3 regions of the Brachybacterium sp. AG952 genome follow, and region 1 is predicted to be linked to each of the others. Evidence: riboswitches for the same ligand, from Rfam matches in the RefSeq annotation. Region 1 holds a riboswitch; each other region holds the start of a gene.
The links. Region 1 has a riboswitch for thiamine pyrophosphate ahead of DEU31_RS13330 (ECF transporter S component). Riboswitches for the same ligand answer to the same signal wherever they lie in the genome.

Region 1 (10,115 bases):
GGAGAGGCCCTGCAGCATCCCCATCACGTAGCGGGCCAGGCCCACCACGGCGATCAGCACGCCGAGGGTCAGCGCGCCGTCGAGGGTGCGCAGCGAGGCGAGGACCACGACCGCCGCGAGCATCGTCCCGGTCACCAGGGTCGTGAGCCCCGAGGAGAGGCCCGAGTAGCGGGCGTTGACCAGCGCCGCGTCCAGCGCGGTGCGGGAGCGGCGGCGGTAGGTCGCCCGTGCCCGGCTCTGCACGCCCAGGCCCTGCAGCACCCGCAGCCCGTGCACGAGGTCGGTCGCGGTCGCGGCGGCCTCCGCGGCCTGGGACTGCTGGTCGTCGTAGCGGGCGGACAGGGTCGGGGTGATCACGCTGATCACCACGACCATCACCACGATGCCCAGCCCCATCGCGAGTCCCAGCCACAGGTCCATCGCGGCGAGATAGGCGGTCGCGCCCAGCACCGCGAGGGTCGAGGGGACCACCCACGGGATCATGTCCATCACGTCGGAGGCCTTGTCTGCATCCGACGTCGCGATCGAGAGCACCTCGCCGGCGGGGCGGCGCACCGTGCGCGAGCGCGGGTCGAGCACCGCACCGGTCAGGCCCACCCGCAGCCGGTGCCGCTCGTACATGACCGCCTTCTGCGAGAGCAGGAAGGTCCACACCCACAGCAGCACGCCCAGCACGCGCAGCAGGATCAGCCCCGCCGCGCCCAGCACCGTCAGCCGCAGATCGCCGGCGAGGATGCCGTGGTCGATGAGGAGGCCCAGCACGATCGGCATGAGCATCTCGACGCCCTCGGACACGGTCGCCAGCGGCAGGATGAGCGCGAGGGTGCGACGGTGGGTGCGCACGATGGAGCGCAGCACGCCGGGGACGGGGCGCGCCGGGGAGGAGGTCGCCGCGGCCGCGGCAGGGGAGGAGTCGAGCACTCGTCCGATCCAACCCGTCCGGGCCCTGCGGGGCAAGGCGTTTTCCCCCGACGTGAGCGGACCGACGCACGGCGGGCGCGCCGGTGCGACAATGGGGGCTCATCACCCCCGATCCGAGGAGAGTCCATGACCGCCCGTCGTGTGGAGCTGTTCGTCGACCCCGTCTGCCCGTTCGCCTGGATGACCAGCCGCTGGCTGCTGCACGCCGCCGAGGTGCGCGAGATCGATCCGGTCTACTCGGTGATGTCGCTGTCCGTCCTCAACGAGGGTCGCGAGCTCGATCCCGGCTATCGCGCCATGCTCGATGACTCCTGGGGCCCGGCCCGGCTGGCGATCGCGATCCGCGAGGCCGAGGGGAACGAGGCCTTCGCCCGCTGGTACACCGCCTGGGGCGAGCGCTATCACGTCGGCGGTCAGAACGAGGACCGTCGTGCCACCGCGGTCGCCGCGCTCGCCGACGTGGATCTGCCCGCCGAGCTGATCGAGGCCTACGAGCCGGTCGCCGGCGACGGGATCGACACGGCGCTGCGCGCCTCGCACGAGGGCGCCATCTCCCGCGTCGGCGACGACGTGGGCACCCCGGTGATCTCCTTCGGCGAGGGCACGGCCTACTTCGGCCCCGTCGTCTCCCCGGCCCCGAGGGGCGAGGAGGCCGGGAAGCTGCTGGACGCGCTCGCGACGCTCGCCTCGATCGACGGCTTCTACGAGCTCAAGCGCTCCCGTTCCGGCGGCGTCGACTTCAGCTGACCGCACAGTTCGTCCCCGACGGGCCTCCTCGCCCCTCCCCACGACAGGAAGACATCCACGACATGCGCGTGCACATCGGTACCGACCACGCCGGCTTCGAGCTGAAGAACCGCCTGGTGGCCCAGCTGGAGAAGAAGGGACACGAGGTCACCGACCACGGCGCCCACGAGTACGACGCCCTGGACGACTACCCGCCCTTCTGCACCGACGTGGGCGAGGCCGTCGTCGCGCAGCCCGGCTCCCTCGGCATCGTCATCGGCGGCTCGGGCAACGGCGAGCAGATCGCCGCGAACAAGGTTGCCGGCGTCCGCGCGGCGCTGGTGTGGAACGAGGAGACCGCGCGCCTGGCCCGCGAGCACAACGACGCGAACGTGATCTCCGTCGGCGCGCGCCAGCACTCCGAGGAGGAGCTCGAGGCGCTGATCGACCTGTTCCTGGCCGAGCCGTTCTCCGGCGAGGAGCGCCACCAGCGCCGGATCGACCTGGTGGCCCGCTACGAGACCACCGGCGGCTACAGCGAGGATCAGGGCGCCGGCGCCGACGCGCGCTGATGCCGGAGGGCCATACCGTCCATCGGCTCGCCGCCGTCTTCGCGCGCGGCTTCGGCGGGCAGCGGGTGCGCACCTCCAGCCCCCAGGGACGCTTCTCCGACGCCGCACGGCTCGACGGCCAGGTGCTGCTCGGCGCCGAGGCGGTGGGCAAGCACCTCTTCCTGCCCTTCGCGCCGTCGGCCGAGGTCGACCCGGCGGACCCCTCGGTGCGGCACGTCCACGTGCACCTGGGCCTGTACGGGTCCTGGACTTTCGCGGGCGACCCCGGCTTCGCAGGCGCCCACGCGATCGGCGCACCGCGGCTGCGCGTCGGCGAGCGGGAGGAGGAGAGCGAGGGCACCGTCGACTGGCGGCGGATCGTGCCGCGGGAGACGGTGCGGCTGCGGATCGCCGGCCCCCGCGGCCTCGCCGACCTCACCGGCCCCACCGCCTGCGAGGTGCTGGACGCCGAGGGCCGGCAGCGGGTGCTGGACCGGCTCGGCCCGGACCCGCTGCGCCCGGACCCCGACGGCTCCGCGCGACGCCGCTTCGTCGAGGGGATCCGGCGCTCTCGCACCACGATCGGCGCTCTGCTGATGGACCAGAAGGTCGTCGCCGGGATCGGGAACATCTACCGCGCCGAGCTGCTGTTCCGGGCGAGGCTGGATCCCTTCGTGCCCGGCCGCGATCTCACCGCCGGGATGTGCGAGGAGATGTGGGAGGACCTGGTCGCGCTGATGGCCTACGGCGCGCGGACGGGGCGGATCGTCACCACCCAGCCCGAGCACCGGCAGATCGAGGCGCGGATCGTCGAGCGCTCCCGCGGCACCCGCCAGAACGGGGACGAGGACCCGGACGTCGTGCCGCGCGAGGAGTCCTTCTACGTCTACCACCGCCAGACCCTGCCCTGTCGGCTGTGCGGGACGACGGTGCGCTCGGGCGAGATCGCCGCGCGCACGGTGTTCTGGTGCCCGCGCTGCCAGCGGGTCCGCAGCCGCCGCGCGGGCTGGACCCGCGAGCACCCCGCCGCGCCCTGGGCGCTCGCGCGGTGATCGGTGCCGACGGCAGTACCCTGACGCCCATGCCCGACCAGCCCGTCGCCCCGCCCGGCCTGCACCGCGCCGTCCTCGACGACCTCTCCGCCCGCACCCTCTACCTCCTGGCGACGCTCCGGCAGGACGTGTTCACGATGGAGCAGGGCGCGACCGACGCGGACCTCGACGGGCGCGAGCTCGAGCCGACCACAGAGCTGCTGTGGCTTGAGGAGGAGGGCGCGCCGATCGCGCACCTGCGCCTGCTGCGGGAGGCCGACGGCACGCTCCGCATCGGCCGCGTCGCGGTACGCGCGGACCGCCGCCGCGGCGGCCACGGCAGGCGCCTCATGGTCGCGGCGCTCGAGCGGGCCCGGGAGCTCGCCCCGAGCGCCGAGGTGCACCTCGACGCCCAGGCGTATCTCGAGACGTGGTACGCCTCGATGGGCTTCGAGACGGTGAGCGACGTGTTCCTCGAGGCCGGGATCGAGCACGTCGCGATGGTGCTGCGTCCCGCGAGCGCCTGAGCCCGTCCCCGTCGGCTCAGGCCCGGCGCGCCTCGATCAGCTCCACGATCTCGGCCCGCTCGAAGTAGCGCGCCGTCGCCAGGCCGCTCGGCTCACCGAGGTCCGGGTCCGCCCCGGCCTCGAGCAGCGCCGTCGCCACCTCGGTGAAGCCCTTGAAGGCGGCGCCGGCGAGCGGGGACTGGCCGCGGTCGTTGAGCAGGTCCACGTCGGCGCCGCGGGCGGCGAGCTCGGTCACCAGCGCGGCGTGCCCGTGATAGGCGGCGAGCATGAGCGGGGAGTTCCCGGAGGCGTCGCGCAGGTTTGCCGGTGCGCCGTGGTCGAGGAAGGCGCGCACGGGCTCGGCGTCGCCCGTCCGGGCGGCGTCCAGCAGGGCATTGGCGAGGTCGATGAGCTCGGGATCCAGGGAGTCGTCGGTCATCGCCCCAGCGTATTACGCAGCACCGACGAGCATCTCTGCCAGCAGCGGCCACACCAGCAGCCCCGCCGCGATCACGACCCCCAGCAGGTCCGCGGGGCCGACGGGGCTCGGCGCCGCCCAGGTGCGGTGCGTCGCGGTCGCGAAGCCGCGGGAGTCCATCGCCAGGGCCTGCTGCTCGGCGCCGCGCAGCGTGTCCACGAGCAGGGCGAGGGTTGCGCCCGCGAGCACCCGGGGGGAGCGGGGACCGCCGAGGCCGCGGCGAGTGCGGGCCTCGAGGATCGCAGCCCACTGCCGGCCCAGATGCCCCACCCGCACCAGCGCGATCACGGAGGCGGCGACAGGCCGTCCGGGCAGGTGCAGGCGCTGGCCGAGCGCGTCCCCGAGCGGGGTGGGGCGCACGGAGGCGAGAGCCAGCACCCCGGGGGCGACGAAGGCGGTGATCCGCGCGGCCTCCTTCAGGCCGATGAGCCATGCCTCCCCGGACAGCGCCGGCGCCTCGCCCAGCAGCGCCGTGGTCCAGGCGAGCCCCGCCGCGGAGAGCAGGATCGGGAGCAGGCGCAGGGCCGCGCCGCGCAGGCTCCGCACCGCCAGCGGGGCGAGCAGCACTGTCGGGGCGAGGGCGAGCAGCCCGCCCTGCCAGCTCTGCACGGCGAAGGAGCCGATCGCGGCGAGGATCCCGATCAGGCTCAGCGTCAGCGGGTTCAGCGCGTCGGCCGGGATCCGGCGGGGCGCGGGCGTGGGGACCGCGCCCGGCGCCGGGGCGGGCAGGTCGTGGCGCGCGTCGGCCGCGGCGACGAGGAGCTCGTCGTGGCTCGCGGCGAGCACCGCCGCGCCCCGGTCCCTCGCCTCGCGCAGCAGCTCCAGCACCTCACGGCGCCGCCGGACGTCCAGGCCCACGGTCGGCTCGTCCAGGACGAGCAGGTCGGGGCGCTGGGCGAGGGCCGCGACGATCGCGAGACGGCGCTGCTCGCCGCCGGAGAGGCGGTGGGGATGGGCGCCGGCGAGCGGGGCGAGGCCCGCCCGCTGAAGGAGCTCGTCCGCGAGGTCCTCGTCCGTGGCCCAGGGGGAGGCGAGGACCTCCTCCCGCACGGTCGTCGCGACGAAGGAGTGCTCGGGGTCCTGGGGGACGAGGGCGATCTGGGAGGGCTCGGGGCGGGACACGGCGCCCGCGCCCGGCTCCGTCGCGCCGACGAGGACGCGCAGGAGGGAGGTCTTGCCCGCACCGGACGGGCCGGTCAGCGCGGTCAGCCGCCCAGCGCGCAGCTCGAGGTCCTGCGGTGCGGTGAGTCCCCGGGCGGGCACGGTGACGCCGCGCAGCGCGGCGACGGTCTCGCCGGGCCCGACAGGGCCCGGTGCCTCCTCGGCGGCGGCCTCGTCCTCCAGCACTCCCGCCTCGATCAGCACCTCGCGACGGTGGGAGAGGAGCTGGTCCGGATGCCCGTCGGCGAGCACCCGGGCGCGGGAGCCGAGCACGATCAGCCGGTCTACGTGCGGCAGCCAGGGCCCGATCCGGTGCTCGGCGACGACGAGGGTGCGGCGGCCCGTGACCGCGAGGATCGCCCGGCGCACCTCCTCGGCCGTCGGGGCATCGAGCATGGAGGTCGGCTCATCCAGGAGCAGCAGGTCGGGGCGCAGGGCCAGCGCGCCGGCCAGTGCGATCCGCTGCTGCTGGCCGCCCGAGGCGTCCAGCGGCGCCCGCTCGGGGTCGAGGTCGACTCGCGCTGCCTCGAGCGCCCGGGCGGCGCGCTCGGTGAGCTCCGGCCGGGGCAGTCCCGCGTTCTCCGGTCCGAAGGCGGCGTCGCGGGCGACGGTCGCGCCGACCAGAGCGTGCACCGGGTTCTGCAGCAGCAGGCCCCGCTCCCCGGGCCGGCTGGGGGCGGGGACGAGCCCCTCGCCGTCCCCGTCCTCGGGGTCCAGCAGCCCGGCCAGCGCCCGCAGCACGGTGGACTTCCCACTGCCGCTCGCCCCGGCCAGCAGCACTCGCTGCCCGGGCGGGATCTCGAGGTCGAGCCCCTCGATGGTCGGCTCGCGCCGGCTGAGCGGCCGCCAGCGCAGCCCGTCGACGTGCACGGACGCCGCCGGGACGGTCCCGGTGCTCAGGCCTCCACCGCGCGGGCCGCCTCCCGGCCGGAGGCCAGGGAGTCCACCGCGCCGGTCGCGATCAGCGCCCGGCTCGCCGCCCAGCCCAGCACCCCGCACAGCAGCGCCCCCGAGAGCAGGAAGAAGGCGAGCATCGTGCCGGAGAAGGCCCAGCTCATCTCCTGGTAGTAGGCGACCTTCTCCCATCCCCATTCGAGCACGGCAGAGAGCACGCCGCCGAGCACCGCCACGGGCAGGGTGAAGCGCCGGTAGCGGGTGAGCAGGAAGGCGAGCTCGACCCCACCGCCCTGCATGAGACCGGACACGGCGGTGCCCCAGCCCCACTGGCTGCCCAGCAGCATCGAGAGCACGGCGGCGACCATCTCCGCGAGCAGGGCGGCGCCGGGCTTGCGCACCAGCAGCGCGGCGAGCACGGCCGGCAGGAACCAGATCCCCGCCAGCAGCCCCTCGGCAGGCTTGAACGCCGCGGTCAGCGGGCCGATCAGGGTGTAGAGCTGGCCGTAGCCGAGGAAGGCGACCCCGAAGGCCGCCCCGATCAGCACGGTCACCAGCAGATCGACGGTGCGATAACGGGTCATCACGTCTCCTCCCAGGTCCTGGAAGGGGCGCGGAGCACCGGCGGTGCTCCACGGAAATCCCGACTCCCTACGCCGGTGCGAGCCGGATCAGGTTCGAGGGTCTGCGCCGTCGGCGCACTCTCAGCACCGGACGGTGCTCCCCTGTCAGTGGATGACGAGCAGACAGTCTAGCCCAGGAGCACGCTCAGCGGCGGGCACGGATGGCCTGGTCGATCGCATCGGCGGCCGCCTGGGGGTCGACGGGGGAGAGGATGTAGCAGGTGTCCTTCGTCCCGATGATCTCCACGCTCGTGCCCGGCCGGGTGACCAGCATCCGGTAGGGCCGCTGCTGCTCGGAGAGGGTGAAGATCTTCCGCCGGCCGACGGGGGTGAGCTCCTCGGGCTTCGGGGTCATCGCCCTCCCGCGCCGCCAGCCGTAGCCGCCGAGGGCGACGCCCACGGTGCCGGTGGGGATCTCGCGCAGCTGCACGGTGCGGAAGTCCTCGACCGGCCAGACCCGGCGGGGGAGGAAGCCTCCGAGGCTGACGGTGACCCCGTTCTCGTCGACCACGAAGCGGGTGGCCTGGCCCATCCACGTCCACAGCGCCAGCAGCGCGAAGGCGGCGAGCACCGCGATCGCACCCGGAGCCGAGCCGCGCTGCAGCAGCAGGCCCGACACGATCAGGCCCGCCACCACGGTGACGACGACGCGGGTCCAGCCCACGGAGGAGGGCACCGTCCGCCCGACGTGGAAGGGCGCATCGGGCCTCACCAGATGCTCACCCGCTCCTCGGGAGCGCGGTACATGCCGTCGCCCTCGCGCACGTCGAAGGCCTCGTGGAACTCGTCGAGGTGCCCGGCGACCGTGTTGCAGCGGAACTCCATCGGCGCGTGGGGGTCCACGGCCAGGCGGCGGATCGCCTCCTGGGGCCGGTTCCGGCCCCGCCACACGGTCGCCCAGGACCAGAACACGCGCTGCAGGCCGGTGAGCCCGTCGAGCTCGGCCGCGGCCTGCTCCTCGGAGCGGCTGGCGAGATAGGCCTTGACCGCGATGGAGAGCCCGCCGAGGTCGCCGATGTTCTCGCCGATGGTGAGGGCGCCGTTGACGCGGTGGGAGTCGTCGAGCTCGCGCGGGGAGAGCTCCGAGTACTGCGCGATGAGACGGGCGGCGCGGGCGTCGAAGGCCTCGCGATCCTCCGCCGTCCACCAGGAGACGAGGTTGCCGTCCCCGTCGTACTTCGAGCCCTGGTCGTCGAAGCCGTGGCCGACCTCGTGGCCGATCACCGCGCCGATCCCGCCGAAGTTCACGGCGTCGTCGGCCTCCGCGTCGAAGAACGGGGGCTGGAGGATCGCGGCGGGGAAGACGATCTCGTTCCGGCCGGGGTTGTAGTAGGCGTTGACCGTCTGCGGGGTCATGTGCCACTCGGTCTCGTCCATCGGCCCGCCGACCTTCGAGAACTCGAAGTCCGCCTCGAAGCGACGGGAGGCGCGGACGGACGCGACGAGGTCGCCGGGGACGAGCTCGAGGCCGTCGTAGTCGCGCCACTTCTCCGGGTACCCGATCTTCGGGGTGAACCTCTCGAGCTTCGCGAGCGCCTTCTCGCGGGTGGCCGGGGTCATCCAGTCCAACGAGCTGATCGAGTCGCGGTAGGCGTCCATCAGCGCGTCGACCAGCGCGGTCATACGCTCCTTGTGGACGGCGGGGAAGTGGCGGGTGACGTACTCGCGGCCGACGGCGAAGCCGACCGCGCCCTCGACCAGGGCCACGCCCCGCTTCCACCGCTCCTTCAGCTCCTCCGCACCGGAGAGGACGCGACCGGAGAAGTCGAAGTCCTCCTCGACCAGCGCGGCGGGGAGATAGGGGGCGTAGGAGGAGACGGTGTGCAGGGCGAGCCAGGTGCGCAGCACGGCGAGGTCCTCGCCGGCCAGCAGCTCCGCGGCGGCGGAGACGAACTCGGGCTGGCCGACGGAGACCACGTCGAAGGCCGTGGCCGGTGCGCCGGTGCCCTCGATGAACGCGTCCCAGGGGAAGGCGGGGGCGAGCTCGCGGCGCTGCGCGGCGTCCATGGGGTTGTCGGACTTCTCCCGGTCGCGCAGGCGGACCACGTCGACGTGGCAGGCGGCGAGGCGGGTCTCGAAGTCGAGCACGGCGCGGGCGAGCTCTTCCGGGCCGCCGGCGGCGAGTCCCGCACGGCCGGGCAGCTCGGCGAGGCGGGCGAGGTTCGCCAGGTGCGCGGCATAGGCCTCGCGGGTCTCGGCGTGGTGCTCCTCGCGGTAGTAGGACTCGTCGGGCAGGCCGAGGCCCCCCTGATGGATCTTGACCTGGTACTGGGAGGAGTCGTGGTCGTCGGTCCACACGTAGGCGAGCACCGCCGAGGCCCCCGAGTCGGGCGCCGCCATCCGGCGCACGAGGCCCTCGAGGTCCCGGGTCGCCCCGATCTCATCGAGCAGGTCGGCGAGGCCGGACAGGCCCGCGGCCTCGATCGCCTCGGTGTCCATGAACATGCGGTACAGCGTGCCGATCCGGGCGTGGTCGGTGGTCGGGACCGGCAGGGTCCCCGTCTCGTCCGCGGTGCGCGCGACGTCGTCGGCCGCCTCCTCGACGATCTCCCGCACCCGCTCCTCGGACAGGTCGCGCAGCGCGTGGAAGGCGCCGTCGCTGGACCGGTCGGCGGGCATCACGTGCTCGGCGAGCCAGCGGCCGTTGACGTGGCCGAAGAGGTCGTCCTGGGGGCGGGCGGCGGCGTCGACCTGATCGAGGTCGAGTCCGGAGGGGAGGGCAGCGGTCATCATCGGCTCCTGCGGGGGTGGTGGGGTCGGTCGGTCAGAGGCTCAGCAGTCCGAGCACGGCCAGGGCGAGGGTCAGCGCACCGAGGGCGACGGGCATGTACGCCCAGGGGGTGCGGGAGCGCTCCGCCGGCGGCCTGCGCTGGAGGACGAGGGTCGACAGCCCGGTGCCGATCGAGAGCACGGCGGTGCCGACGGCGAGCACGGGCGAGAGGATCACGAGCACGGTCGCGCCGAGCTGGAACATCACGGTGCCGAGCACGTCCAGCAGGCGCATCACGACGGCCTCACGGGCGCCGACGCGCTGGGAGAGCAGGGTCGAGATCGCCTCCTCGGACCAGTCGCCGGGCTCGGCGATGCGGCGCCGGGTCGCGATGGTCTGCGCGGTCGCCAGCACGATCCACACCAGCGCGCAGCCGGCGCCCACCCACACTCCGAGCTCGGAGCGGATGTCGGCCGGCCACAGCACGAGAGCGAGCAGCACCGCGGCGATGCGC
Region 2 (10,115 bases), on a different contig from region 1:
CAGCCCGGGGACGAGGACGGCGGGGTGCTGCGAGGTGGTCATGCGGTCACGAAGTGCACGATGACCGCGATCGCGAACGTGAACGTGGACAGCACCGCCAGGGAGAACTCGATGAGGATCCCGGTGCCGAGGGCCTTCAGCGCGATCCACGTGTTGTCCAGGCCCTTCCTCCAGTCCTTCAGCCGCAGCGACTCGGCGACGTACAGTCCGGCGAGGAAGCCGATCGGCAGCCCGAGGAAGGGGATGACGAAGAAGCCGACGACCGCCGCGGCGATCGCGACGTAGACCGGCCACATCGGCACCTCGGCCGCGTGGAGGCGGCGCCCGGTGAGGACGTAGCTGGCGGTCATGCCGGCCGCGCCGAGCAGGAGCACGATCCCGAAGGCGACCCAGGCGGGCCAGCCGCCGATCAGGATCGCCCAGACCAGGGTCGCGATGATGATCGTGATGGTGCCGGGCAGGACCGGCACGATGATGCCGGTGAGGCCGACGGCGTAGGCGAGTCCGGCGAGGACCGTGACGATGATCTGGACGGTCAGGGAATCGACCACGAGGTCCTCCGGGGCGCAGGTGCGGGTGGGGCCTCGTCGATCCTATCGGCAGCCCGTCAGGGCAGGCGCACCACCTGGCCGGCCCAGGAGAAGCCGCCGCCGAAGCCGACCAGCAGCGCGGTCGCGCCGGAGGGGATCCGCCCGGCCTCGCGCATCCGCGAGATCGCCAGCGGGATCGTCGCGGCGGAGGTGTTGCCGGAGGTGATGATGTCGTCGGCGACGATCGCGTCCTCGCGCAGGCCGAGCGCGGCGGCGAGCGGCTCGATCATGCGCAGGTTCGCCTGGTGGGGGACGAACACGTCGATGTCCTCCATGGTCAGCCCGGCGGCCTCGACGATCCGCTGCGAGATCTTCGGCGCCTCGCGCAGCGCCCAGCCGAGCACCTGCCGTCCCTGCTGGGCGAAGGCGGGGCCCTCGCCGTTGATGGTGACGGCGTCGGCGAGCTCGGGGACGGTACCCCAGACGACCGGCGCGATGCCGGGCTGGTCGCTCGCTGTCAGCACCATCGCGCCCGCCCCGTCGGCGGTGAGGATGCAGGTGGTGCGGTCGGTGTAGTCGGTGACGGCGGAGAGCTTCTCCGCACCGATCACGAGGGTGGTGGTCGAGGCGCCGGTGCGGATCGACATGTCGGCCACGGCGAGCGCGTGCTCGAAGCCGGAGCAGGCCGCGCCCACGTCGAAGGCGGCGGGCGCGGGGATGCCGAGCTGCTGGGCGACGCGGCCCGCGGCGCTCGGGGAGCGCTCGTGGTTGGAGCAGGTCGCGACGATCACCTGCGTGATCTCGGAGGGGTCGACGCCCGCATCGGCGAGCGCATTGCGTCCCGCGATCGCGGCGAGGTCGCCGACGTCGACCCCGTCGGCCGCGACGCGCCGCTCCTCGATGCCAGTGCGCTGGCGGATCCACTCGTCGCTGGTCTCGACGAGCTGCTCGAGGTCGGCGTTGGTCATCACGCGGTCGGGCCGGTGATGGCCGGTGCCGAGGATCCTCGATCCGGCCGCGAGGGCCTGGGCGGCGAAGGGGCGGGGGCTCGTGGTCATGGTGCTCTCCTGGTCCGACGGATGCACCGATGGTAGGCGCAGTCCTCAGCGCAGGTTCGCCAGCGGTTCCACGTGCCGCGGCTCGCGGCGGCGTCTCGAAGGTCTCCTCCCGCTTCGCGATGAAGGTCCTGAAGAGCCCTCGCCCCACGCGGGGTGGTCTCAGGCCGTGACGGTCAGGGTCGAGCGGGCGTCGGCGCCGCGGCGCACGTGGATCTGCTCGGCGATCTGGGACTTCATGTCGCCGACGTGGCTGACGATCCCGACGGTGCGGCCGCTCTCGGCGAGCCGCCCGATCTCCCGCACGACGGTCTCGAGGGTCTCGGGGTCCAGGGAGCCGAAGCCCTCGTCGATGAAGAGGGTCTCCATCTGCACCCCGCCGGCCTCCCCCATGACGATGTCGGCGAGGCCCAGGGCGAGCGCGAGGGAGACGAAGAAGGTCTCGCCGCCGGAGAGGGTCTCGGGCACGCGCACCTGGTCGGTGCGGCGGTCGAGGACCAGCAGGTCCAGTCCGGTCTTCCGCGCGCCGCGTGCGCCGCGGTCGCGCTGCAGCTCGAGCTCGGAGCCGGAGAACAGGGCGAGGCGGGCGTTGGCCGCGTCGATCACGGCGTCCAGCCGCCACATGAGCACGTAGGTCGACAGCTGCACCCGCTCGCCGTCGGCGGAGCGGCCGGTGGCGAGGTCGGCGACGCGCACCACGACCCCGGCGTCCTCGCCGACGGCGCGGACCTGCTCGGAGGCGGCGGCGAGGGCCTCGCGAGCGGAGCCGGCGCGCTGGGCCACGCCGGCGCTGCGGGCGGCGAGCCCCGCAGCCTCCCTCGCGGCGGTCTGCGCGGCGGTGAGCCTCTCCCCCGCGGCGACCAGCGCCGCCTCGGCCTGCTCGCGGGCCTCGTCGGTCGCGACGGTGTCCGCGATGCCGTCCTCGGCGAGACCGTCGGCGAGGCGGGTCTCGTCGACGGCGCGGGTCTGGACCTGCTTCTGCAGACGGGTGCGCTCCTGGGCGGGCAGGACTGCGGCGCGGGCGGTCTCGGCGGTGGCGAGGCCGCTGGCGGCGAGGGCGCGGTCGGCCTCGGCGGCGAGCTCGGCGGCGGAGCTCTCGGCCTGGATGCGGCTGCGCAGCGCCTCGCGGAGCGCGGTCGCGGCGCGGGCGCGGGCGGTGTGGCCGCGGCGGCGTTCGGCGATGGAGCCGTCCTGCCCACGGGCCTCGTCGATCCGGGTGCGGTCGGCGACGAGCGTGCGGCCGGTCTCGTCGATGCCGGTGCGCTCACGGGCGATGTCGAGGGCGAGCGCCTCCTTGGCGCGGGTGGCCTTCTCGGTCTCGGCGTCGAAGGCGTTCAGCTGCGTCTCGAGCTCGTCGGCGCGGGCGGCGGCGGTCGTCGCGGCGGTGACGGCGGCGGTGCGGGTCCCGACCTCGGCGTGGGCGGTGTCGGGGGTGTGCTCCCCGGCGTCCTCGCGCAGCGCGGCGAGCTCCCGCTCGGCGAGGGCGAGGGCCTGTGCGTCGGCGGCCTGTGCCTGCTCGGCGGCGCGGCGGGCGGTCTCGGCGGCCTCGACCTGCTCAGGGCTGACGGCGTCCTCGGAGGGGTCCGCGGGGTGGGGGTGCTCGTGGGATCCGCAGACGGGGCAGGCAGAGTCGTCCTCGAGGTCGGCGGCGAGCTCGGCGGCGATCCCGGCGAAGCGGCGCCGACGCAGCGTGGCCTCCTCCTCGGCGCGGGCGCGGGCGGTGCGCAGGGAGCGCTCGGCCGTCTCCTTGGCCTTCGCGACGGCCTTGACCTGGGCATCTGCGGCGGTCGCGGCCTTCAGCACGTCCTGCGCGGCGGCGAGGGCGAGCCGCGCTTCGGCGAGGCCCGAGGCGGCGGTGCGGGCCTCCTCGCGCGCGGTGACGAGGGCACCGCGGGCAGCGGGGCGCTCCTCGAGCCGGACGGTCGCAGCCTTCAGCTGCTCCTCCCGGGCCGTGAGGGCCTCGCGTCGGGCGCCGAGCTGCTTCTCCCGCTCGGGCAGCGCGGTCTCGAGGTCGACGAGGTCCTTGAGGGCGCCGGCGGCGCCGGTCGCCTCGTCGGCCGCGGCGGCGAGTGCGGCGGCGGGGTCCTCGGCCTGCTCCGCGAGGAGGTCGACGAGGTCGGGGTGCGCGGGTCGCGTCTCCTCGGCGCGCGCGGCGAGGGCCTCGATCGCGGCCGAGGCGGCCTGGGCGGCGGTGTCGCGTCGCCGCAGCACCTCGACGACGGGGCGGGCGGTCTCGTCGCGCTCGAGCGCGGCCGACGCCTTCGTGACCTCGGACTTCTCCGTCTCGAGGCGGGTCGCGAGCTGGTCTAGCTCTCGGCGGCGATCGATTCGGGTGCGGGCGGTGCGGGCGGCCTCGGCGGCGGTCCGCGCGGTCTGCTCCACCTCCTGCGCCGCGGCGGAGGAAGCGGCGGTCTCGGCCGCGCGGGCGGTGACCTGCGCGAGCTGGGCGTCGGCCGCGGAGGCGAGGGACTCGAGGCGCAGTGCGGCGGCGTGCTCGGTGAGCGCGGCGGAGTCCTCGTCCTCGAGGGCGACGGCCTCGGTGAAGCGCGCCAGCGCTGTGCCGAGGGTCTGCTGAGCGGCGTCGACCTGGCGCTTCGCCTGTTTGCGCATCTCCTCGAGCTGCTTCTCGACGGCGGCGTAGGTCTCGGTGCCGAAGACGCGCTGCAGCACCTGCTGGCGCTCCCCGGTGCCGGCGCGCAGGAAGCGGGCGAACTCGTTCTGGGGCAGCAGGACGGTCTGGGTGAACTGCTCGCGGGTGAGGCCGACGGCGCGCTGCACCTCGCGGCCCACCTCGTCGATGCGGCTGGCGATCACCTCGCTGCCGTCGCCGGCGCCCGCGGTGTCGGCGATCGCGGCGGGCAGGGCCTGCGGGGACCCGATCCGCCACATCAGGGCCTTGGCCTGCTCCTTCGTGGTGCCGGTGCCACGCAGCTTGGGGCGCTGGAACTCCGGGGAGCGGCGCACGCGGTGCAGTCCGGAGGGGGTCTCGAAGACGAGGTCGACGATGCTCGGCTCCGTCGGAGCGGCGAACTGGGAGCGGATCCGGTCGGCGCTGGTGGCGGAGCCGGCGACCTGCCCGTAGAGGGCGTAGACGATCGCGTCGAGGATCGTGGACTTGCCGGAGCCCGTCGGCCCCTCGAGCAGGAAGGTGCCGGAGGCGCCGAGGGCGGCGAAGTCGATCTCGACGGTGCCGGCGAAGGGGCCGATCCCGGTCATGCGGAGGTGGTGGAGCTTCACGAGGCCTCCTGCTGGCGGCGGACGGCGGAGTAGGCGCGCTCGAGCACGTCGTGCTCCGCCTCGGTGGGGTCGCCGCCGGTGACGTGGGCGAGGAACTCGTCCATCACCTCCAGCGGGTTCTGCTCCCGGCGCACCACCGGGGTGCCGGCGCTCGCGGCGCGGCCCTCCGGGGCGTACTCGGTCAGGAGCAGGTGGGGGTAGGCCTCACGGAGCTGCTCCTGCAGGTGGGCTGGGCGGGCGGGGTCGGTGACGACGGCCTTCAGCCAGTCCCCGGCGTGCTCGTCCCGGCGGGCGAGGATCTCCTCCAGGGTGCCGCGCAGCTCGGTGAGACGGCGCGGGACGGGGGTCTCGATGCGGCGCACGGCGACCTCGGCCCGCTCCCCGTCGGCCCCCGGAGCGCCGAGCTCGACGAGGAGGACGGACTTGCGGTGGCTGCGCTCGGAGAAGGAGAAGGCGAGCGGGGAGCCGGAGTACCAGGCGGGGGCGCCGACGCTGCGGGTGAGGTCCTGGCAGCCGTGGAGGTGGCCGAGGGCGAGGTAGTCGATGCCGCCGAGCACCCCGGCGGGGACGGAGTCGACGCCGCCGACGGAGAGGTCGCGCTCGGAATCGCTGGCCTCGCCGCCGGTGACGAAGGTGTGGGCGAGGACGACGGTGCGGGCACCGGGCCGGGCCGCGGCGTGCTCCCGCACCCGGTCCAGGGCCACGCGGGTGACGGCCTCGTGGCTGCGGGGCAGCGGCTCCTCGCCCTCGCGAGCGAGCTCGGTGCGAGCGCGGTCCGGCTCGAGATAGGGCAGGCCGAAGAACAGCACCTCGCCGTGCTCGTCCTCGACGGAGACGGGATGCTCGATCCCGGGCAGGTCGGTGAGCAGGTGGATGCCGGCGCGCATCAGGGAGCGGCCGAAGCCGAGCCGCTCCGGGGAGTCGTGGTTCCCGCTGGTCAGCACCACGGTCGCGCCGGTGTCGGCGAGGCGGGCGAGGGCCCGGTCCAGGAGGGTCACGCTGCTCACCGCGGGCACGGCGCGGTCGTAGACGTCGCCGGGGATCACCACGACGTCCACCCCCTCGGCCTCGACGAGGTCGACGAGCCAGTCGAGGAAGGCGGCCTGGTGCTCGTGCAGGTCGACCTTGTGCAGGGTGCGGCCCAGGTGCCAGTCCGAGGTGTGCAGGATCTTCATGTCATCGAGCCTAGGGGTGGGGTGCGACGGACGAGGGACGGGCGCGCGGCATCAGAAGGGCGGCGGACCGTGGTCGCCCCATCCCTCCGGCGGAGGCTCCGGGAGCTGGGCAGGGGGTGTCGGAGTCTCGCCGCGCGAGGGCGTCGCGGTCGGCGGTGGCCCGGGCGGAGCCTGGGTCTGCATAGTCGGTTCCTCGACCACCGGCGTGGTGAGCACACGCCGGTCAGCGGGATGCTCCGGTGGGCTGTTCGGGCTGGTCGCGGGGCTGCCGGCGTGGGTGCCGCGCAGGAATCCGGTCCAGGCGGCGGTGAGCAGCTCGACCATCTCGAGGCTGGCGTGGTCGAGGTCGTCGAGGACGGTGACGGCGTCGCCGTGGCGGCCGATCGTCCAGCGGGTGCGGCCGGGCCTGCCTGCCTGCGTGGGGAGCCGGGTGGGGTCCAGCAGGCCGCTCGTCTTGTCGAGGTGGTGCTGCCAGCACAGGAGGTGCAGGTTCTCGACCTCGGTGGCGCCGCCCTCGCCCGGGGTGCCGCGCAGGCACTCCTCGATGTGGTCGCACTCGGAGGCCCAGGAGGTGGGGCGCGTGCATCCGGGGACGGCGCACTGCCCGTTGCGGAGCCGGAGGTGCTCGAGCATCGCGGGGGTGGGGGTGACGCGGTCGGCCGGGAGCGGGAGGAAGGCGCCGCTGCTCGCGCTGGTGAGGACGCGGTGCCAGACGGTGCAGCTGCCGGCGAGGGAACGCGCCATCGAGGGCGGCAGCGGGGTGACGCCGTCGAGCATGCCGGGCTGGTCGGAGGCGCCGAGCAGGGTCAGCACGGGCACGGTGACGTTGAGGCGGAACCGCTCGGCGGGGACGGCGACCCCGTCGACGTCGAGTTCGGCGGTGTCGAGCAGGGCGTAGCGCAGCCGGGTCAGCGGGAGGGCCCGTCCGGTCTCGCGGACGACGCCGTCGGGGTCGTGCGGGATCGGCGTGCCGTCGCGGAGCGCCGCGCGCTGCGCCGCCTGGACGGCGCGGGCGGACTCGTCGACTGACTTCCACCGGGCGAGGATCTCGGGGATCGGGCCCGTGATCCTCAGGGTCCCGGTGCCGGCCTCCGCGCCGGGAAGCAGCTCGACGGTGCGCTCGAGCGCAGCGACGGGATCGGGACGGCTCTCGCGCTCGGCGAGATGCTCGATGAGGGCGCGCAGGAGCGTGAAGAATCGTTCCGGACTGATATCCGTGGACCATGTCGAGATCACGACATCGAGATCTCTCCTGGACGATTCGGAGATCTTCTGCGAGGTCTTCAGCATCTTCTGGAACCAGGCCGACGGCATGCTCCCGGATTCGAGGTTCTCGAGGGTGCGCGGGAAATGGTTCACGGCCTGGTATGCGTCGCGCAGTCGCCAGCTCGCGGCACTGCGAGTGACCCGGAGGCCGAGTGCGGCGCGGAGCGTCTCGACCTCGTCGAGCTCGCAGGCGTCCTCGTACTCGCCCTCGAACTCGTGCAGGGCGGCGAGGGCGCGGTACTGCGCAGCGAGCGCGAGGGCAGTGGCGCGCTCCGCATCCCACACGCGCTGCGCGGCCTCGCTGAGGGCGGGGTCGTCGGCGCAGCCGCCGAGATCGGGCAGCGCATCACGAGTACGAGCCTGGCGTGCGCCGACCCGGCGGAAACGTGCAGGAAGCGACGCGATCAGGGCATCGTCGACGGGGTCCGGGGAGGTGGCGGCAGGAGCCGACGGCGATGCCGTCACCACCGGCGACGAAGCGGGAACCGAGGGCAGGGAGACCTCCCACGCGGAGGTATCTGGGGCGGCGGCATCCGACCGCCCGGAACGCACCGCGTCGCGTGCGCCGTCGGCGATCTCATCGCCCGGCGAATGCTCCGGCTGCGTGATGCCCATCGGCCCCTCCTCCCCGTCCGCGTCGGCGATGCGTCGATGCACCGCCCTTCTCGATCCGACTCCTTCAGACTAGGGACCGACACCGACAGAAGAAAGGCCCACAGAGAATATGTGGATAACTTTCTGATCGAGTGGCGGATCTCGAGCGCAATGCGGCTCTCGATCCACACCTTTCCTCCACAGCTCCTCGTTTTCCACAATGCCATCCACAGATTTCCGAGGGGCCGCCTCGCCTGTCGGACCCCTGCGGTAGAGGGGCATCGACCCCGGACATCCCGGCCCCTCCGCCGCCGCCTGGCCTACACTCGGCTGCTGGACACGGGGTGCGCCCGAGGCGCTGAGATCACACCCGTGGAACCTGATCTAGTTCGTACTAGCGAAGGGATGTCCGCATGAGCTCGGATCCTTGCACCCTCTTTCCCGCTGCCCTCCCCCGCGCCGCCGCGCCCGATCGGCCCGCTACCCGCCGGCCCGCGTCCGGCCATCCCGCAACGGGCCATCCGGTATCCGACCGCCCCGCGCCGTCGGCCCCGCGAGTGCTCTCGATCGCGGGCACCGACCCGACGGGCGGCGCCGGCACCGCGGCGGACCTCAAGTCGATCACCGCCGCGGGCGGCTTCGGCATGGCGGCGGTCACCGCGGTCGTCGCACAGAACACCCACGGCGTGAGCGACATCCACGTCCCTCCCGCGCAGTTCCTCGCCGCGCAGCTCCGCGCGGTCTCCGACGACGTCGAGCTCGAGGCGGTCAAGACCGGCATGCTCGGCACCGCCGAGATCATCGAGGCCGTCCGGACCTGGCTCTCCGCGCACCCGCCGCGGGTGCTCGTCGTCGACCCGGTGATGGTCGCGACCAGCGGCGACAGGCTGCTGGAGCCCGAGGCGGAGCAGGCGATGATCCGCTTCTGCTCCCTCGCCACCGTGGTCACCCCGAACATCGACGAGCTCGCCGTCCTCACCGGCGAGCCCCGCGCGCACGACGAGGACGAGGCCCTCGCCCAGGCCGCCCGCTGGTCGGAGGCGACCGGCGTCGCGGTCGTGGTGAAGACCGGGCACCTCGACAGCCGCGAGGTCACCAACACCTGGATCGGGACCGACGGTACCCGCCACCCCGTGCACTCGACGCGGGTGGACACGACGAGCACGCACGGCACCGGCTGCTCCCTCGCGGCCGCGCTCGCGACCCGGCTCGGCGCCGGTGAGGACCCGGCCACGGCCCTCGCCTGGGTCACCGACTGGCTCCACGAGGCGATCCTGCACGGCGCAGAGCTGCAGGTCGGGAGCGGGAACGGCCCCGTCGACCACGCCCACCGGGCACGGCGGCTCGCGGCGGCGGGATCGGCCGCGCCGTGGGTCGCCGGCGGCGCGGTGCCGGACCGGTGGGAGCAGCCGGCCCAGCTCGCCGCCCGAGCGACGGCCGACGCCCCGACGGGTCCTGCCGCCTCGGTCCCGCCCGTCGGCCCGTGGACCGAGGCGCTGTGGGCGGCCGGGGCGCCGCTCGCCGGCGCGATCGAGGGCTCCGGCTTCGTGGCGGCGCTCGAGGACGGGAGCCTGCCCGAGGGGCAGTTCTCCTTCTATCTCGCGCAGGACGCTCACTACCTGCAGCGCTACTCCCGCGCCCTCGCGACCCTCGCCGCGACCTCGGAGGGCCCTGCCGCGCGGGAGTTCTGGTCGGACTCCTCCCGGCACTGCGTGGACACCGAGCTCGAGCTGCACCGCGCCTGGCTCGCGGCCCGCCCCGACGCGGCAGAGGTGGCCGTCAGCCCGGTGACCAGCGCGTACACCGACTTCCTGCTCGCCCGGGCGCTCGGCGACCCGACGGCCGTCGGAGCGGCCGCGGCGCTGCCCTGCTTCTGGCTGTACGCGCAGGTCGGGGCGAGCCTGCCCGAGGTCCCGGACGAGCACCCCTACGCGGGGTGGCTCCTGACCTACCGCGACCCCACCTTCGTGGAGGGGGTGCGCGGGGCGCTCGGCGTCGTCGAGCGCGAGCTCGAGGCCGCCGATCCCGCCGTGCGGGCGGAGGCGGCCCGCGCCTTCCTCCGCGCCTGCCGTCACGAGCTGGAGTTCTTCGAGCAGGCACGACGTGTGGACGCCGCCGCCGTCTCCCCGGCTCCGGCCCTCGCGGGGGCGACCCGATGACCGCCGCCTCGATCGCCGCGACCGGCACCCGCGCCCTGCCGCCCGAGGGTCGGGCCGCGCTGCGCGCCGGCGTGGTCGGGAACTTCATCGACAACATCC
Region 3 (10,115 bases), on a different contig from region 1:
GGGGATCCCGCCCCCGGCGAGAGCGAGCCGTCGGCGCGCACAGGGGCCGACGAGCCCGCCCGCTCGGCCTCGGTGCCCTCGCGGGGGTGCGGGCCCAGCCGGTCCGCGACCCGCAGCCCGGCCCGGCGCAGCAGCGCGTCGTCCGCCAGCAGCGCGGCCGGGGTCAGGGGGCCGACGAGCCGTCCGTCGGCGATCACCACGACCTCGTCCGCGGCCTCGAGGCTGCGCAGGTCGTGGGTGGTCATGACCACGCCGCGTCCCGCATCGGCCGCCTCCCGCAGGAGGGAGAGGACGGCCTCGTGCGCGGCGCGGTCCAGGCCGTAGCCGGGCTCGTCGGCCAGGAGCACGGGCCGGTCGGCGAGCAGCATCGCGCCGAGGGAGAGGCGGCGCTGCTGCCCGCCGGAGAGGCGGTAGGGGCTCTGCGCCGCGTGGTCGGCGAGGTCGAGGCGCTCGAGCATCGCGCGCCGCACGTCCTGCGGGGCGTCGCTCGCGGCGAGCTCGTCCTCGACGGTGTCGGCGACGAACTGGGACTCGGGCCGCTGGAGGACGAGGCCCGCCGCCGCGCCCTCGAGCGTCCCGGCACGCAGGGGGTCCAGCCGTGAAAGGGCGCCGAGGAGCGTGGACTTCCCGGCGCCGTTGCGGCCGACGACCGCGAGCAGACGCCCGGCGCGGATCTCGAGGTCCGCGCCGGTGAGCACGGCGTCCTCGCCCCGACCGGACCCATCGGGCGGGCCGAGGGTCGCGTCCCGGAGATGCAGCAGCACCTCCGAGCGAGGTGTCGCGGCCGTCAGGGGCACGAGGGCGGCGGATCCAGCCGGTTCAGCGGATCCGGCGGGCTCGGCCGGCCATGATCCGCCGACCCGCTCCTCGATCTCGCGCGGCAGCCAGCATCCCTGCTCCCGCAGGGCGGGTCCGTGGGCGGTGAGCACCTCCCGCGTCGGCCCGTCGGCGAGCACCCGGCCGGAGCGGTCCAGCGCCACGGTCCGCGCGGGAAGCCCGTCCAGGCCCCGCTCCCCCGCCCATTCGTCCAGGCGGTGCTCGACCAGCAGCAGCGCGCAGCCGGTCTGATCTGTCGCGGCGTCGACGGCGCTCCGCACCGCGGCCACGCCCTCGGCGTCCAGCATGGCGGTGGGCTCGTCGAGCAGGAGCAGACGGGGCCGCGCGGCGATCGCGGCGGCGAGCGAGGCCCGCTGCAGCTGCCCGCCGGAGAGCGTCGCGGCGGAGCGGTGCGCGAGCTCGCCCACGCCCATCGCGCTGAGCACCTCGTGGACGCGCGGCCCGATCCGCTCCGGAGGCGTGCAGGCGCTCTCGAGCGGGAGCGCGACGTCGTCGGCGATCAGGGGGAGGCAGACCCCGTCGACCGGGTCCTGGCCGAGATGGCCGAGCACGGGCGCGGTCGCGAGGACCCCGCCCGCCACCGGGTCGATCACGCCCGCGCCGCTGGCCGTGCCGTCGAGCAGACGCACCGATCCGGTGACCCGACCGCGCTGATGGGACGGGATCGCCCCGGCGAGCACCCGCAGCAGGGTCGACTTGCCCGAGCCGGACGGTCCCAGCAGCAGCACCTGCTCCCCCGCACGGATCTCCCCGCTCCAGGGGCCGACGCCGGCCCCCGAGGGCAGCACCGCCTCGAGCCCCTCGGCCACCAGCACCCGGGGCTCGCCGGAGGGAGCCGGTGCCCGCACAGGGCCCGGCTCCTGCTCCGGGGCCTGCAGATGCTCGGGGCCCTGCACCCGGCCTGGGGCCGCTCCCGCGGCGTGCGCCTCAGCGGACACGGCGCTCGGGGATCCGTGCCGCGCCCGCGGCACCGATCGCGAAGTCGGCGAGCACGCCGGTGCGCTCGAGCGCGCGGACGATCACCCGGGCCAGCAGACCGCCGAGCACGATCCCGGACAGCACCTGAACGCCGAGCCGGAGCGCGAGCAGGTCCTGGCCGTACCAGCCCATCCGGTACGCGGTCCAGAAGAACACCAGCCCCGCGCCGAGCGCACCGGAGGCGGCGAACACGCCCCAGCCGAAGCGGCGGTAGCGGGTCAGGGCGAAGGGCAGCTCGGAGCCGATCCCCTGCAGCGCCGCGGAGAGCAGCAGCAGGGGGCCGACGGGGCTGCCGAGGAAGACCACCTCGATGACCGCGGCGAGCATCTCGGCGAGGATCCCCACACCCGGTCGGCGCAGGATCGCGATCGCGACCGGCGCCACCAGCAGCCAGGAGCCGAACACGAGGTGCTGGGCGAGGTCCCCGGCCGGGCCCATCGCGATCGCCAGGCCGTTCCAGGCTTGCACGAACACCCAGTACAGGAAGCCGAACACGACGCCGAGCACCACCACGAGCACGAGCTCGCGCAGGCTCAGCGGGGTGCGGCGACGGGACGTGCCGGCAGGGGCGGTCGCGCCGGCGTCGGCGGGCGCGGCGTCGGGAGCGGCGGACTCGTGCGCGGGCGCGGCGGTGCCGTGCTCCTCGGTCATCGCGAGGCCTCCTGGCCCTCGTCGCCGGCGCCCGGAGCGTCGGCGCTCGCCGCGAGCTCCCGCCCCTCGTGCGAGGGGCTGTTCAGCGAGAGGGTGAGGTGGCTGGTGACGTGCTGGACGCCGCGGCCGACGAGCAGCCAGCCGGCGAGCGCGGTCGCGATCACGTCGCCGGCGTCGCCCTCGAGCCGGGTGACGAAGTGCTCGGAGCCGCGGAAGGTGCCGAGGTCCTTCGCATGGTCGATCGCGGCGTGGATGTCGCGCATGTGGTCGGGGGCGGTGCCGTCGACGGCGACCTCGTCGGCCAGCGGGTACAGCGCCCACTCGGCGCTCGCGAAGCGTCCGGTGCTCCGCGGCTGCGGCACCTCGGTCGCGCGGGGGCCCGCGCCGCCGGGCAGCTCGCAGGCCACCTCGCCGGGGCAGCCGCGCGAGAGGAGCACGGTGAGCGTCGCGTGATGGCCGGTGCGGGCGAGCGCCTCGGCCAGGTCGATCAGGACGCGCTGGAGGTGGGCCTCGTGGCCGCCGAGATAGGTCGAGACGTCCCCGGTCTCGTGCACGAGGCCGGTGAGGTCCAGCCGGGAGAGCGCATCGGTGAGGATCCGGGCGTAGTCCTCGCTCATCACAGCGGCGGTGACTCGGGCCCCGACCCCGAAGCCGAGCGGGGTCGCGGTCGGGCCGCCGGAGGGGGCGGGCGCGGTGGGGGCGGTGGGCGATGAGGTCACGGTCCATGCCTTTCGTACGGGCACGGGCGCGCGGCGACGATCGCTCGGCGGAGCTCCCTGCGCCGGCATGATCCGGATCAGGTTCTACGGTCGGAGTTCGAGTACTCCCTCTCAGCCCGGCCTACCGGACTCCCGTGCACGCCCCGCACCCTACCGGTCCGGTCCGGCGCACGCTCCTCGTGTCCGGCGCTGCGTTCAGCGGGTCGTCGGCGGGTCCTCGACGAGGGGGACGAAGACGTAGGCGCCGTGCTCGCTCGCGGCGACCTCCTCGCCGCGGCGCTCCAGGCGCAGCATCCGCTCGCGCACGGGGATCACCATCACGCCGCCGTCCGCGAGCTGCGCGATCAGGCTCCGCGGCACGGCGTCGGCCTGCGCGGAGACGAGGATCCGGTCGTACGGCGCGCCCTCCGGCGCGCCGAGCACGCCGGGGTGCGCGAGTCGGATCTCGGCACTCGCCGTCCCCGCGTCCGCTGTCCCGGCGAGCGCGGCCCGGGCCGGGCTGATCAGCTCGGCGCGCCGCTCGACGCCGATCACCCTCCCCTCCGGTCCGCACAGCCGGGCGAGCAGCGCCGTCGTCCATCCCGATCCCGCGCCGAGGTCGAGCACTCGCTGCCCCGGTCGCACGTCGAGCAGGGCGAGCATGTTCCGCACCGTCGTGGGCTGGGAGTTCGTCTGGCCGTGACCGATCGGCAGGGGCCGGTCCTCGCCGGCGAGCCCCCGCAGCTCCTCGGGGAGGAACCGTCGCCGGTCGTTCGCCGCGAGCGCCTCGTCGATGCGGCGCTCTCCCTCGGTCCGGTGCGACATGTCGCCGTCAGCTCCGGGCGACCTCGACGACGCCGTCCTCCGGCCAGTCCCGCACCTCGGTGCCCTCGGGGGCGAGGTTCGTGGCCTGGCGCAGGTAGATCGGTCGTCCGAGGTCGCTCGCGACCGCGTCGTGGACGGGCAGGGCGAGGCGCGGGCCGACGGCGCGGAGGAACTCGATGGTCTCGGACATCTTCGACCAGGGCGCCGTGACGGCGAAGGCGAGGACGTCGATGCCGTGGAACTCGGGGACCGGCTCGAGGGAGTCCCCGGTGATGCCGAGCCGCGGCCCGTCCCCGGCGGACAGGACGATCCCGCAGTTCCCGATCCGCGGGATGTCGGGGTGGATGATCGCATGGCGTCCGCCGACGGCCTCGAGCCGCAAGGACAGGTGGTCGCCGACGGGCGCGAAGCGGTGCGCCTCCCCGGCCGCGAGCGGGATCACCCGCTCCTGCGCGACGAGGGGCCCGTCGCTCCCCTCGCCGGCGCCGCCGCCGTCGGAGGCATCGGCGGCGGTGAGCATCCGGGCGGTCTCCGGCTCGGCGATCACCTCGGCGTCGGACGCGGCGGCGAGCACCTCGCCCAGCAGCGCGGGGTCGACGTGGTCGGGGTGCTGATGGGTGATCACCACGGCGTCGAGGCTCGCGAGCTCCTCGGCGCCCAGGCCCCGCACCGCGTCGGCGCTGAAGCCGCCCGGATCCACGAGCAGGCGTCGCCCGGCGGTCTCCACGAGCAGGCAGGAATGGACGAGGTGGCGGATCTTCATCGGGTCCTCCCGGGGGTCGAGGTCGCGTGCCTCGAACCTAGTCCCCGTCGGCCGGGACGTGCCAGGGCGGCGGGGGCGTCCGCGCGGGAGGACACCGCCGTGGGCGCCCCGTCGGCACGGCCGCGTTCCTCGGTACGATGGGGCCCTCGGGCCGCGCCCGAGCACCAGCCCCCGGCACGCCGCCGCGCGCGCCACACGTCCCCTCAGGAGTGCCCCCATGCCACGTGTCGTGGTCCACGTCATGCCGAAGCCGGAGATCCTCGACCCGCAGGGCAAGGCGGTCGCCGCCGCGCTGCCCCGCCTGGGCTTCGAGGGCATCGCCTCGGTGCGCCAGGGCAAGCGGTTCGAGCTCGAGGTCGAGGGCGAGGTCACCGACGAGGTGCTCGCCTCCCTGCGCGAGGCCGCCGAGACCCTGCTGTCGAACCCGGTGATCGAGGACGTCGTCGCCCTCGAGGTCGAGGACGCCTGATGCGCATCGGTGTGGTGACCTTCCCCGGCACGCTCGACGACCGCGACGCGCTGCGCGCCGTGCGGCTCGGCGGCGCCGAGCCGGTCGCGCTGTGGCACGGCGACGACTCGCTGCACGAGGTCGACGCGGTCGTGCTGCCCGGCGGCTTCTCCTACGGCGACTACCTGCGCGCAGGGGCGATCAGCCGCTTCGCCCCCGTGATGGACAAGGTGGTCGACGCCGCGAACGGCGGCATGCCCGTCCTCGGCATCTGCAACGGCTTCCAGATCCTCTGCGAGACGCACCTGCTGCCCGGCGCGATGATCAAGAACGCGCACCGTGCGTTCATCTGCCGCGACCAGCCGCTGGCCGTGGAGAACAACCGCACCGCCTGGACCTCCGGCTACGAGGCCGGCCAGGTCATCCGGGTCCCGCTGAAGAACCAGGACGGCCAGTACGTGGCCGACGAGCGCACCCTGGCCCAGCTCGAGGACGAGGGCCGTGTGGTCTTCCGCTACGCCGCCGGCGCCACCCACGGCCCGGCCGGCTTCGAGCAGAACCCCAACGGCTCCCGCCACGACATCGCGGGCGTCACCAACGCCGCGGGCAACGTCGTGGGCCTCATGCCGCACCCCGAGCACGCGGTCGAGCCCGGCTTCGGGCCCGACGAGCCCGGCGCGGGCACCCGCACCGGCACCGACGGACTGACCATGTTCAGCTCGGTGCTGCGCAGCATGGTGGCCTGAGCGGCGACATCACGGCATCGGCCTCGGGCCGACGCACGACACCGGAAGGGCGGGACCTCATGGTCCCGCCCTTCTCGTCGTCCCTGGCCGTCCTCCCCGGGGAGGGCCGTCCTCCCCGGGGAGCCGTCGGCGCCGTCAGGCCCTGACCGCGCTCAGCACCGTGAAGCGGCGGTCGCGGGCGCGCTGGCGGACGGCACCGAAGCGAGCCTCGACCTCCGGCCGGTAGCGCAGATGGGAGTTGTGCACGAACCACAGCTGCCCGCCGGGACGCAGCACGCGGGCCGCGGCGTCGAGGAGGCCCTGGACGAGCGTCGCGTCGACCACGGTGCCGTCGTGGAAGGGCGGGTTCAGCAGCACCAGGTCGGCGCCGGCCTCCTCGCACCGGGAGAGTGAGACATCCCAGGTCACCTCCACCCCTTCGCGGTCCAGCCCGGAGGCGGCGAGGGTCGCGCGGGTCGAGGCGACCGCATCGGCGTCGTCGTCGCTGCCGAGCACCCGCATCCCCGGCAGCGCGGCGGCGAGATACGCGGTGAGCAGGCCGTTGCCGCAGCCGAGGTCCACCGCGAGGGGCAGGGCGCCGGCGTCCCCGCCCGCGCGGGCCATCTCGTTCTCCCCGGCTCCGTCCTCCGCGGCGGCGGCGGACCGCTCGTCTCCCGTCCCGAGCTCCCCAGCGACGACCGCTCGATCGAGCGCCTCGAGCAGCAGGAGGGAGCCGGCGTCGGCCCGGGCCCCGCCGAACACGCCGCCGAGGCCGCGCAGCGCGAGCGCCTGCTCCTGCCCGCGCACCGCGACGCGCGCCTCACCGGTCGCGGGCTGCGCGGCGTCGACGTCGGCGCGCGGCCCGGAGGCGACGAGGGCGCGGGACTTGCCCAGTCCGCGCGAGCCGCGCACCTCGGAGAACACGGCGGCGAGGGTGTCGTTCTGGGAATGGGTCATGTGCTTGACGCGGCCGCCGGCGACGAGGGTGAGGTCGTCCCGCCCGCTGCGTGCCGCGACGACCGCGAGGCGTCGGGCGAGATCCTCGAGCGCGGCGAGCGACTTCGGCAGACGGGCCAGCGCGAGATGCGCCTCGGCCCCGGCCGCGAATTCCTCGAGCGGGGCGGGCTCCGCGCCCGTCGGCAGCACGAGGCGCCCGGCCTCGAGCGGACCGGGCAGCAGCGCGGCGAGCGCGTCCGTCTCCGCGCGGGAGCTGGTCCAGGACAGGACCCGCGCGCCGGGGTGGTCGGCGACGAGCTCGAGCGTCTCGGCGGTCAGCGCACCGGTCGTATCCCCGATCACGAGCATGTCGCAGGGGCAGCCGATCTCGCCATGCTCCTGGGCGGCGCGCAGGATCACCCGCTCGGTCTGGTCGGGGGCGGGGAGCTCGTCGGTCGGCTCGGGCTGGGCAGCGGTGCTGGTCATGAGATCTCTCGTGCAGTGGGATGGAGGGCAGGGACGTCGGGTGCACGGCGGGCCGTGCGGCGTTCCTCGGAGGCGTGGGCGCGGCCCGCGCGTCGGTCTCAGGCGGGCATGCCCCGCCGTCCCCGCGAGCGCAGGCGCCCGCCCGGCAGCCTCGGGGCGGGCAGCGCGGCGGGGGTGTGCGGGGCGAAGGGGCCGAACTGCTCGTCGTCCTCGGCGAGTCCCCCGCGCTCGCGGACGATCGGCGCGATCGGCGCGTCTTCGAGCGCGAGCTCGACGCCGATCTCGGCCTGGTAGCGGGCGCGGAACGCCTCGATCTCCTCGTGGGAGCGGCCCACGAAGTTCCACCACATGATGATGTCCTCGCCCAGGGGCTCCCCGGACAGCAGTATCAAGCGCAGGTCCTCGTCGCCGGTCACCACGATCTCGAGGTGGTCGACACCGTCGGGCAGGACCATCAGCTCGCGCGGCGCGACATCGGCGCGCAGCGACCGGGCCGACGACTCGTCGCCCGTCCCGCCCGTCGCAGGTCCCGTCCCGCGGGCCGTCGTGAGCCGCGCGGTGCCGCGGTCCACGAGCACGCCGTGCTCGTGTCCCGGGTCGAGGTCGAGCCGCAGCGTGCTCCCGGCGCGCAGCTCGAGCTGGGCCATGCCGAGGTCGGTGTCGGTGACGACGGGGCTCGTGTCCTCGAGCAGGTCCCCGTCGCCGTCCACGCCGTGCAGCGTCCCGAGGCCCACGCGGGCGCGGGCGGTGCCGGTCGCGACCTCCGTCGGGGTGTGGACGAGGAACTCCTGCTCGCGGAAGCGGGTGCGGTCCGGCAGGGCGTACCAGAGCTGGACGCCGTGGAGCACGGTGGTGTCGTTCGCGGAGAACTCCGAGTGGGTGATGCCGGAGCCGGCGACCATGAGGTCCACGTCGCCGGGCCGCACCAGGGCGTGGCTGCCGATCGAGTCGCGGTGCGTGATCGCCCCGTCGAACAGCCAGGACACGGTCGCGAGCCCGGTGTGCGGGTGGCGGGCCACGCGCATCCCGTCGGTCGCGGAGACGTCGTCGGGACCGAAGTGGTCCACGAAGCACCAGGCCCCGATGAGGGAGGTGCGCCGGGCGGGCAGCGTGCGGTGCACGGTCATGCCGCGCGGTCCGCCGAGCGGGACCTCACGCGGTGCCAGCAGCACGAAGTCCTCGAAGGTGGTCATGGTCCGAGTCTAGGCGGCGGGCCGGTCCGTGCAGCCGGTCCCGTCCCCGCCGTCGACCGCACCCCTACTCTGTGTCCATGTCTCTGCCGACCTCGCCCGCCGTCCGCCTGCTCGAGTCCGCGATCGATGCGGGCACCGTGCCCGGCGGGATCATCTCCCACGGGCGGGATCCCGAGCCCATCGCCCGCGGGCGGCTCTCCCCGCGCGGACCGGGCGACTCCGACGCGCCGGCGTTCCCGGCCGACGCGATCGTGCGCATCCAGTCGATGACCAAGGCGATCCAGGCCGTCGTGGCGCTGCGCCTCGTCGAACGCGGCGTGCTCGCGCTGGATTCGCCCGTCGACCCGTGGCTGCCCGAGTTCGCCGCTCCGCGCGTGCTCCCCCGCCCTGACGCCGACATCGACCGGGCCGTCCCCTCCCCCACCGAGATCACGCTCCGCCATCTGCTGACCTGCACGTCCGGTCTCGGCATCGCGACCGCGGAGGGTCCGCTGCAGCAAGCGATGGTCGAGGCCGGACTCGAGGCGGGCTCGGCGCCGTGGTCCCTCGGGGCCGACGAGTGGCTCGCGGCGCTCGGTGCGCTGCCGCTGGTGGGCGAGCCGGGTCGGGTGTGGCGCTATCACCACTCCTTCTCGGTGCTGGGGATCCTGCTCTCCCGGGCGACCGGCAGGTCCCTCGAGGAGCATCTGCGCGCGGACCTGTTCGAGCCGCTCGGGATGGTCGATACCGGGTCCTTCGTGCCCCTCTCGCAGCGGCACCGTCTGCCGCCGGCCTTCTCGGTCGAGGACGGGCAGCTGGTGGAGGCGGAGCCGGCCGGGGGCGGGCCGCTGGTCGGCGAGCCGTCGCTCGACGTCTCCCACGGCGAGCTCGTCTCGACCGCGGCGGACTACCTGCGATTCCTGCGCGCGCTACGGGACGGGGAGCTGCTCTCCCCGGAGCACCTCGCGATGATGACGACCGACCAGGTGCCCGCCGAGGTCAAGCGGCCCGACTCGTTCTATCCCGGCTTCTGGGACGGGACGGGCTGGGGCTTCGGGGTCAGCGTCGTCACCGGAGGGGAGCATCGCGGCCGCTGGGGCTGGTCCGGCGGGTACGGCACGGACTTCTTCGTCGACGCCGACGGGACGATCGGACTGCTGCTCGCGCAGGTCGAGATCGGCGAGCACCTCATGCCGCTGCTCGAGGCGTTCCAGGAGCTGCCGACGCCGCCGAGCTGAGTCGGCCGCAGGCCCTGCCTCCAGCTCAGCCCTCCCGCGCCTCCAGCTCGGCGATCAGCCGCGCCGGGGCGACGGTGCGGTAGGACTCCTCGATCAGCTCGGCGAGCTCGACGAGGTCGGTCGCCTCGTCCAGGTCGATGCCGAGCCAGCCCGACGGGCCGAGATAGGCGGGCACGTAGCTGCGGGGCTCCTCGGCGAGCGCGGCCCGTTCCCGGGGCGGGAGGTGCAGCATCACGGACTGCTCATGAGGAACCCACTCCCCGTCGACCTTGAGGGATCCGCCGTAGTAGCAGTGCACCTTCACGGTGTGGAAGGCGGGCCGGCCATGGCTGATCTTCTCCTTCGCCCCGGGCAGGGC

Region 2: linked by a shared signal. The riboswitch ahead of DEU31_RS02650 (bifunctional hydroxymethylpyrimidine kinase/phosphomethylpyrimidine kinase) and the one ahead of DEU31_RS13330 (ECF transporter S component) in region 1 are both predicted to bind thiamine pyrophosphate.
Region 3: linked by a shared signal. The riboswitch ahead of DEU31_RS04605 (YkoF family thiamine/hydroxymethylpyrimidine-binding protein) and the one ahead of DEU31_RS13330 (ECF transporter S component) in region 1 are both predicted to bind thiamine pyrophosphate.

What each region holds. Positions count from the first base shown of each region.
Region 1 is NZ_SNXV01000005.1:196,091-206,205, reverse strand. Features, by position in the region: gene DEU31_RS13365 (ABC transporter ATP-binding protein) at 1-921, opposite strand, end outside; gene DEU31_RS13360 (hypothetical protein) at 1,048-1,668, shown strand; gene DEU31_RS13355 (ribose-5-phosphate isomerase) at 1,731-2,219, shown strand; gene DEU31_RS13350 (DNA-formamidopyrimidine glycosylase family protein) at 2,219-3,250, shown strand; gene DEU31_RS13345 (GNAT family N-acetyltransferase) at 3,280-3,756, shown strand; gene DEU31_RS13340 (ankyrin repeat domain-containing protein) at 3,773-4,174, opposite strand; gene DEU31_RS13335 (ATP-binding cassette domain-containing protein) at 4,187-6,244, opposite strand; gene DEU31_RS13330 (ECF transporter S component) at 6,271-6,852, opposite strand; TPP riboswitch at 6,900-7,005, opposite strand; gene DEU31_RS13325 (hypothetical protein) at 7,037-7,603, opposite strand; gene DEU31_RS13320 (M13-type metalloendopeptidase) at 7,600-9,624, opposite strand; gene DEU31_RS13315 (hypothetical protein) at 9,656-10,115, opposite strand, start outside.
Region 2 is NZ_SNXV01000001.1:606,084-616,198, reverse strand. Features, by position in the region: gene DEU31_RS02680 (ABC transporter ATP-binding protein) at 1-42, opposite strand, end outside; gene DEU31_RS02675 (DUF456 domain-containing protein) at 39-551, opposite strand; gene DEU31_RS02670 (beta-ketoacyl-ACP synthase III) at 608-1,588, opposite strand; gene DEU31_RS02665 (SMC family ATPase) at 1,748-4,822, opposite strand; gene DEU31_RS02660 (exonuclease SbcCD subunit D) at 4,819-5,997, opposite strand; gene DEU31_RS02655 (HNH endonuclease signature motif containing protein) at 6,049-7,728, opposite strand; TPP riboswitch at 8,188-8,280, shown strand; gene DEU31_RS02650 (bifunctional hydroxymethylpyrimidine kinase/phosphomethylpyrimidine kinase) at 8,271-10,016, shown strand; gene DEU31_RS02645 (MFS transporter) at 10,013-10,115, shown strand, end outside.
Region 3 is NZ_SNXV01000001.1:1,029,842-1,039,956, reverse strand. Features, by position in the region: gene DEU31_RS04615 (ATP-binding cassette domain-containing protein) at 1-1,775, opposite strand, end outside; gene DEU31_RS04610 (ECF transporter S component) at 1,765-2,466, opposite strand; gene DEU31_RS04605 (YkoF family thiamine/hydroxymethylpyrimidine-binding protein) at 2,463-3,185, opposite strand; TPP riboswitch at 3,223-3,331, opposite strand; gene DEU31_RS04600 (methyltransferase domain-containing protein) at 3,381-3,989, opposite strand; gene DEU31_RS04595 (MBL fold metallo-hydrolase) at 3,997-4,752, opposite strand; gene purS (phosphoribosylformylglycinamidine synthase subunit PurS) at 4,970-5,221, shown strand; gene purQ (phosphoribosylformylglycinamidine synthase subunit PurQ) at 5,221-5,946, shown strand; gene DEU31_RS04580 (methyltransferase) at 6,082-7,347, opposite strand; gene DEU31_RS04575 (pirin family protein) at 7,446-8,540, opposite strand; gene DEU31_RS04570 (serine hydrolase domain-containing protein) at 8,618-9,757, shown strand; gene DEU31_RS04565 (MmcQ/YjbR family DNA-binding protein) at 9,783-10,115, opposite strand, start outside.